One region of the Bradyrhizobium sp. WBOS07 genome, then DNA from elsewhere that is predicted to be linked to it. Evidence: predicted binding sites of a transcription regulator. Region 1 holds the regulator's gene; each other region holds the start of a gene.
What was found. The regulator PhoB, encoded in region 1, activates phosphate uptake and scavenging genes when phosphate is short. The targets are predictions, from matches to a motif close to TGTCATNNANCTGTCAT.
Positions count from the first base shown of each region.

Region 1 (2,261 bases):
GTCGCTCTCCGGCGGCCAGCAGCAGCGCCTCTGTATCGCCCGCACCGTCGCGGTGCGGCCCGAGGTGATCCTGTTCGACGAGCCGTGCTCGGCGCTCGACCCGATCTCGACCGCCAAGGTCGAGGAGCTGATCCAGGAATTGTCCGAGAACTACACGATCGCGATCGTCACCCACAACATGCAGCAGGCGGCGCGCGTCTCCGACAAGACCGCCTTCATGTATCTCGGCGAGCTGATCGAGTTCGACGACACCAGCAAGATCTTCACGTCGCCGACCGACCGGCGGACGCAGGACTACATCACCGGCCGGTTCGGCTGAGGAGACGCAACATGGGTACCGAACATACCGCAAAGGCCTTCGACACCGACCTCCAGGAGCTCACGCGTCTGGTCGCCGAGATGGGCGGCATCGCCGAGCGCATGATCGTCGATTCCGTCGATGCGCTGATCCGCCGCGACGTCGCGCTCGGCCAGCGCGTCGTCGCCATCGACGCCGATCTCGACGCGCTGCAGAAGCGCATCGAGGAGCGCGCCGTGCTCACCATCGCCCGCCGCCAGCCGATGGCGGTGGACCTGCGCGAGATCGTCGGCGCCATGCGCGTCGCGACCGACCTCGAGCGCATCGGCGACCTCGCCAAGAACATGGGCAAGCGCGTCGCCGCGCTGGAGACCGACTTCCATCCGCTCAAGCTGTTCCGCGGCCTCGAGCACATGACCGACCTGGTGCAGCAGCAGGTCAAGAGCGTGCTCGACGCCTATGCCGCGCACGATCTGCCGGCGGCGATGGCGGTGTGGAAGGGCGACGAGGAGGTCGACGCGATCTGCACCTCGCTGTTCCGCGAGCTCCTGACCTACATGATGGAGGATCCGCGCAACATCTCGTTCTGCATCCATCTGATGTTCTGCGCCAAGAACATCGAGCGCATCGGCGACCACGCCACCAACATCGCCGAGACCGTGTTCTACATGATCGAGGGCCAGGCGATCACCGACAAGCGGCCGAAGGGCGACATGACCAATTTCGCCACGACGATCCCGAATACCTGAAGACCTCAAGGAGCGACGACAACATGGGCGCACGCATTATGGTGGTTGAGGACGAGGAAGCTCTTACCGAGCTTCTGCGTTACAACCTCGAAGGCGACGGCTATGACGTCGAGACGGTGATGCGCGGCGACGACGCCGACACCCGCCTCAAGGAACACATTCCCGATTTGATCGTGCTCGACTGGATGCTGCCGGGCCTCTCCGGCATCGAGCTGTGCCGGCGCCTGCGCACCCGGCCCGAGACCAAGCAGCTGCCGATCATCATGCTCACCGCGCGCGGCGAGGAGAGCGAGCGGGTGCGGGGCCTTGCGACCGGCGCCGACGACTACATCGTCAAGCCGTTCTCGGTGCCGGAGCTGCTCGCGCGCGTGAAGGGCCTGCTCAGGCGCGCCAGTCCCGAGCGGCTCGCCACCGTGCTGGCCTATGGCGACATCGAGCTCGATCGCGACAAGCGCCGCGTCGCGCGCTCCGGCCGCCCGATCGATCTCGGCCCGACCGAATATCGCCTGCTGGAGTTTTTCCTGGAGCATCCCGGCCGCGTGTTCTCGCGCGAGCAGCTGCTCGACAGCGTCTGGGGCCGCGACATCTACATCGACGAGCGCACCGTCGACGTCCATATCGGCCGCCTGCGCAAGCTGCTCAATCTCGGCCGCGAGCAGGACCCGATCCGCACCGTCCGCGGCGCCGGCTACGCGCTGGACGACCGTTTCGCCAAGGCGGAGCAGACGTAAGGGCGGGTGAGGTGTTTGCTGCAGCTGTGGCCAATCTCAGCTGTCGTCGTCCCGGGGCGCGCGCAGCGCGAGCCCGGGACATCCGCGCGAGCGCTTGCGCTCGTCGCGATAGCCACAGGGCGTGGTTTGACGAAGACTCGAAGCCACCATCTCGCGCAACAATTACGCCCTGTGGTTTTGGATCCCCGCGTTCGCGGGGATGACACCGAGTTGGTTGAGGCGCCGTCGCGTGACGGCTGCCGTCTTTGCAGTCAGTTAATTCCGCGCAGCTCAGCGCGTGGGCTTCGGGGCCGCGCGGCGCCGATCCGCCGCCGGCTGATACGCCACGCGCGAGTGCTGGGCGCAATAGGGCAGGCCGGACAGGGCCTTGCCGCCGCAGAAGAAGAAATCCGGGCTCGAGGGATCGCCCACCGGCCAGTGGCAGGTCGCCTCGTTCAATTCGAGCAGCGACAGCCGCTGGCTCATCGGCACCACGTTGTCGTA
Region 1 is NZ_CP029008.1:1,691,696-1,693,956, forward strand. Features, by position in the region: gene pstB (phosphate ABC transporter ATP-binding protein PstB) at 1-319, shown strand, start outside; gene phoU (phosphate signaling complex protein PhoU) at 331-1,047, shown strand; gene phoB (phosphate regulon transcriptional regulator PhoB) at 1,071-1,778, shown strand; gene DCM79_RS07910 (GcrA family cell cycle regulator) at 2,049-2,261, opposite strand, start outside.

Region 2 (2,261 bases), 1.4 Mb from region 1:
CGTGTTCGCGGTGGTCGTGATCGGCGGCATGGGATCGATCATGGGCTCCATCATCACCGGCTTCGCGCTCGGGGTGATCGAGGGTCTGACCAAATATTTCTACCCCGAGGCCTCCAACACCGTCGTGTTCGTGCTGATGGTGCTGGTGCTCTTGGTGAAGCCAACGGGATTGACGGGAAGGGCGGCCTGATATGACAACCCTGACGGACGACACGCTGCCGGTGACCCCTCGCGCGATGCGCGACGAGATGATCGTTTTCGTGGTGATGGCGCTGCTGCTCGCCACGGTGCCGTTCACGGGCGTCTACCCGTTCTTCGTCATGCAGGCGCTGTGCTTTGCGCTGCTCGCCTGTGCCTTCAACCTCTTGATCGGCTATGGCGGCCTGCTGTCGTTCGGCCACGCGATGTTCCTGGGAACCGCCGGCTATTGCAGCGCGCATGCGTTGAAGGTGTGGGCCTTGCCGCCCGAACTCGGCATCCTCGTCGGCATCGCCGCGGCTTTCGTGCTCTCGCTCATCACGGGCTACATCTCGATCCGCCGCCAGGGCATCTACTTCTCGATGATCACGCTGGCGCTGTCGCAGCTCTTGTACTTCATCTACCTCCAGGCCCCGTTCACCCATGGTGAGGACGGCATCCAGGGCATCCCGCAGGGACACATGTTCGGCATCTTCGATCTGTCGAAGCCGACGGTGCTGTATTACGTCGTGCTGGCCGGGTTCCTCGCCGGCTTTCTCCTGATCTTCCGCATCATCAACTCGCCGTTCGGCGAGGTGCTGAAGGCGATCCGCGAGAACGAGCCGCGGGCGATCTCGCTCGGCTACCGGACCGACCAGTACAAATTCTTGGCCTTCGTGCTTTCAGGCACGCTGGCCGGCTTTGCCGGCGCGCTGAAAGTGTTCGTGGCGCAGAACGCCTCGCTCACCGACGTCCATTGGTCGATGTCCGGCGAGGTCGTGCTGATGACGCTGGTCGGCGGCCTCGGCACCATCTTCGGCCCCGTGGTCGGCGCCTTCGTCATCATCGCCATGCAGCAATATCTGGCGGGTTTCGGCCAATGGGTGACGGTGATCCAGGGCGCGATCTTCGTGGTCTGCGTGCTCACCTTCCGCCGCGGCGTCGTCGGTGAAATCGCGCATTACTTCCGGAGATCACTCTAAGTAATTGATTTAAGGTCAATTTACTTGCCGCGTGAAAGCGGTGGATGATCCGGCTCCGCGGGCGTGAGATGGCACGCGCGCGGCTCGAAAATGGTTTATGACAGTTCGATGACGGCCCCTCGGGCCGGGCCATTTTCCAACCGGTAGCCTATCCCCATGATGCGATGGTTTCGTGCTTTCCTGCCCAAGGAAGAACGGTTCTTCGACCTGTTCGACCGACATGCCCAGACGGTGATCCAGGGCTCGATCGCGCTCCAGGGCATGCTCAACGGGGGCGAGGAGACACCGGTCTATTGCCAGCGCGTCAACCAGTTCGAGAACGACGCCGACAATATCACCCGCGAGGTGTTGACGGCGGTGCGCCGCACCTTCATCACCCCGTTCGACCGCGGCGACATCAAGAACCTGATCACCTCGCTGGACGACGCCATCGACCAGATGCAGCAGACCGCCAAGGCCGTGATGCTGTTCGAGGTCCGCACTTTCGAGCCGCCGATGCGCGAGATCGGCGGGCTTCTGATCGAATGCGCCAATCTGGTCGGCCGTGCACTGCCGCTGATGCAGTCGATCGGCCCGAACGTCGCCATGCTCACCGCGATCACGGAAGAGTTGGGCAAGCTGGAGGGGCGCGTCGACGATCTCCACGACATCGGCCTGAAGGAGCTGTTCCTCAAGCACCGCGACGGCAATGCGATGGACTTCATCGTCGGCGTCGAGATCTACGACCACCTGGAGAAGGTGGCCGATCGTTTCGACGACGTCGCGAACGAGATCAACAGCATCGTCATCGAGCAGGTGTAGCGCATGATCCGGAAAAGTGTGCAGCGGTTTTCCGCTCAGATCATGCGCAAGCTTTAAGTAGGGCCTCGCCGTGGATGCCGCGTTGGGTCTTCCCATCCTGGTCGGCTTGATCGCCGTCGCGCTGCTGTTCGACTTCCTGAACGGCCTGCACGACGCCGCCAATTCGATCGCGACCATCGTCTCCACCCGCGTGCTGCGGCCGCAATTCGCGGTGTTCTGGGCCGCCTTCTTCAACTTCATCGCCTTCATGGTGTTCGGGCTGCACGTCGCCCAGACCATTGGCACCGGCATCATCGATCC
Region 2 is NZ_CP029008.1:3,058,743-3,061,003, reverse strand. Features, by position in the region: gene DCM79_RS14460 (branched-chain amino acid ABC transporter permease) at 1-190, shown strand, start outside; gene DCM79_RS14455 (branched-chain amino acid ABC transporter permease) at 192-1,160, shown strand; gene DCM79_RS14450 (DUF47 domain-containing protein) at 1,317-1,961, shown strand; gene DCM79_RS14445 (inorganic phosphate transporter) at 2,032-2,261, shown strand, end outside.
Region 2: the regulator PhoB is predicted to act here: its motif matches at 1,258-1,274, upstream of DCM79_RS14450 (DUF47 domain-containing protein).

Region 3 (2,261 bases), 1.2 Mb from region 1:
CCCTTGCTCACGACGCGCGTGGTGCGGGGGATCGCGACCAATGCGTCATCGGCGACCAGCACGACATCGATGCCGCGCGGAAACAGCGCCTCGTTGACCTGCAGGCGCTCGAACAGATCGAACGGCTTGATCGACGCATCGAGCCTCGCGGCGCCGTCGATGCCGGGACCGCGCAGCTCGAAGCTGCGGCCCGCGTCGAGGCTCTCCACCTGGAGGATGATCGTGGTGGAGCGATCCGGATATTCGCTGGTGCCGAGCGCGAAGCGTTCGAGCGGCGGAAGCGCGGCGCCGTCGCCGATCAGCGCGAAGCTCGCGACCGAGCTATCCTGCACCAAGGGCGCGCCGGTGTGGAACTTCAACCATTTCGCCGCGTCCGGGCTCGCCGCCATCCGCGCGTCGAGCCAGAGCGGCGTGTCGTGGTCGAACAGCGTCAGCGCGATCGCGGCGGTGCCGCGCATCACCGAATCAGGCGCCCCCGCCATCGGCACGATGCGCTGGACCGAGCCCGGCCGGGCCATCGCGTCCATCACCGAGCGAAAGGTCGATTGCGCCGACAGCACCTTGTCGGCGAATCCCGGCGGCAATTCGGCAATCGTGGTCATGATCTCAGCCCTCACCGCGCACCATGGTGTAGAAGTCAACCTTCGTCGCGGCGGTCTCGGCCGCGGCCTGTTTGCGGCGAATCATAAGCTGCTCGCGCAACGGCGCGATTACATCCCGCTCCACCGCGCCGCCGAAGTCGCGGGACTGCACTAGCGCATCGCACAATGCGATCAACCGCGCCTTCTCGCCGTCGCGCCCGAGCGTGTAGCCGAAACCGACCTCGCCGGTGGCGAGCTTCACCGCTGCGCGCGACACCGTGGCTTCGCCGAGATTGAACGGCGCGCCGTCGCCGCCGACCCGGCCGCGCAGCATGACGAGGCCGTTTTCCGGCGCGCGCAGATCCTGATGGTCCGGAAGAGCGAAGTCGCGGAGGCGGGCGGCGATCTCGCCCGCCTCCGCGTGCGCCAGCACGGCCATCGCGGCCTTGCGCTGGGCTTGCTGGGTATTGTGCTGGGTCACCTGGTCCACCGAACCTTTGACAGAACTTGCCGCATCGAAGTTGTCTATGATAATAGACAACTTCATACGGACGCGCCATGACTGTTTCGTGACAAGTGCGTGATTTCTGGGCTAGGCTGACCGGCGATATGAGCATGCAAGACACTGCGTCGTCCGGCGTCGCGCTGTGGCGCCTCGTTGCCGACGGCATCGAGCGCGGCATCGCCGACGGCCGCTTCGCGGCCGGCGACAAATTGCCAGGCGAGATGGAGATCGCCGAAACCTATCGCGTCAACCGCCACACCGTGCGGCGCGCGCTGGCCGCCCTCGCCGAGCGCGGCCTGGTGCGCGCCGAGCGCGGCAGCGGCACCTATGTCGAGGCGCAGAAGCTCGCCTATCCCCTGCGCTCGCGCACGCGGTTCTCCGAGATCGTCGGTGCCGGCGGCCGCGAGCCGCGCGGCCAGCTGATCGAGGCCTCCGACGACGTCGCCACCCGCGAGCTGGCGCGCGAGCTGGGCCTGAAAGCCGGCGCGCCCCTGGTGCGGATCGAGGCGATCCGCCTCGCCGACCGCACCCCGATCTGCGTCTCCACCACCTGGCTGTCGGCCGAGCTGTTCCCGAATGCGGGCGCCGTGTTCGCGGCCACGCGCTCGATGACCAAGCTGCTCGCCCATTACGGCGTGCGCGACTATCGCCGCGGCGCGACCCGGATCACCGCCGGCATCGTGGACGCCACCGACGCGGCCAGGCTGGATCTCGCGCTGGGACGCCCGATCCTGGTGGTCGACGCCACCGACCACGATCTCCAGGGCAAGCCGTTGATGACCAAGCATTCGCGCTTCGCGGCGGAGCGGGTGGAGTTTCTGGTGGAGTCGTAGGCTTCTTCCCCTCTCCCCTTGTGGGAGAGGGTGGCTCGCCGCGGAGCGGCGAGACGGGTGAGGGGTATGTCTCCGCAAATACTCATCTAAGTTCGGGGCGACATACCCCTCATCCGGCGCTTCGCGCCACCTTCTCCCACAAGGGGAGAAGGAAATGGAATTCGTGGTGGGCACCTGTGGTCAGGCGATAGCGCGCCTTCCGATGATCGCAAAGCGCAGCTTGCCCGAGATGAAATCGATCGCGGCGACCGCGACCAGGATCATCAGGATCAGGAATGACACTTTCTGCCATTCCAGCACGCGGATCTGCTCGGCGAGTTGCAGGCCAATGCCGCCGGCGCC
Region 3 is NZ_CP029008.1:484,347-486,607, forward strand. Features, by position in the region: gene phnH (phosphonate C-P lyase system protein PhnH) at 1-602, opposite strand, end outside; gene phnG (phosphonate C-P lyase system protein PhnG) at 607-1,071, opposite strand; gene phnF (phosphonate metabolism transcriptional regulator PhnF) at 1,191-1,919, shown strand; gene phnE (phosphonate ABC transporter, permease protein PhnE) at 2,100-2,261, opposite strand, start outside.
Region 3: the regulator PhoB is predicted to act here: its motif matches at 1,140-1,156, upstream of phnF (phosphonate metabolism transcriptional regulator PhnF).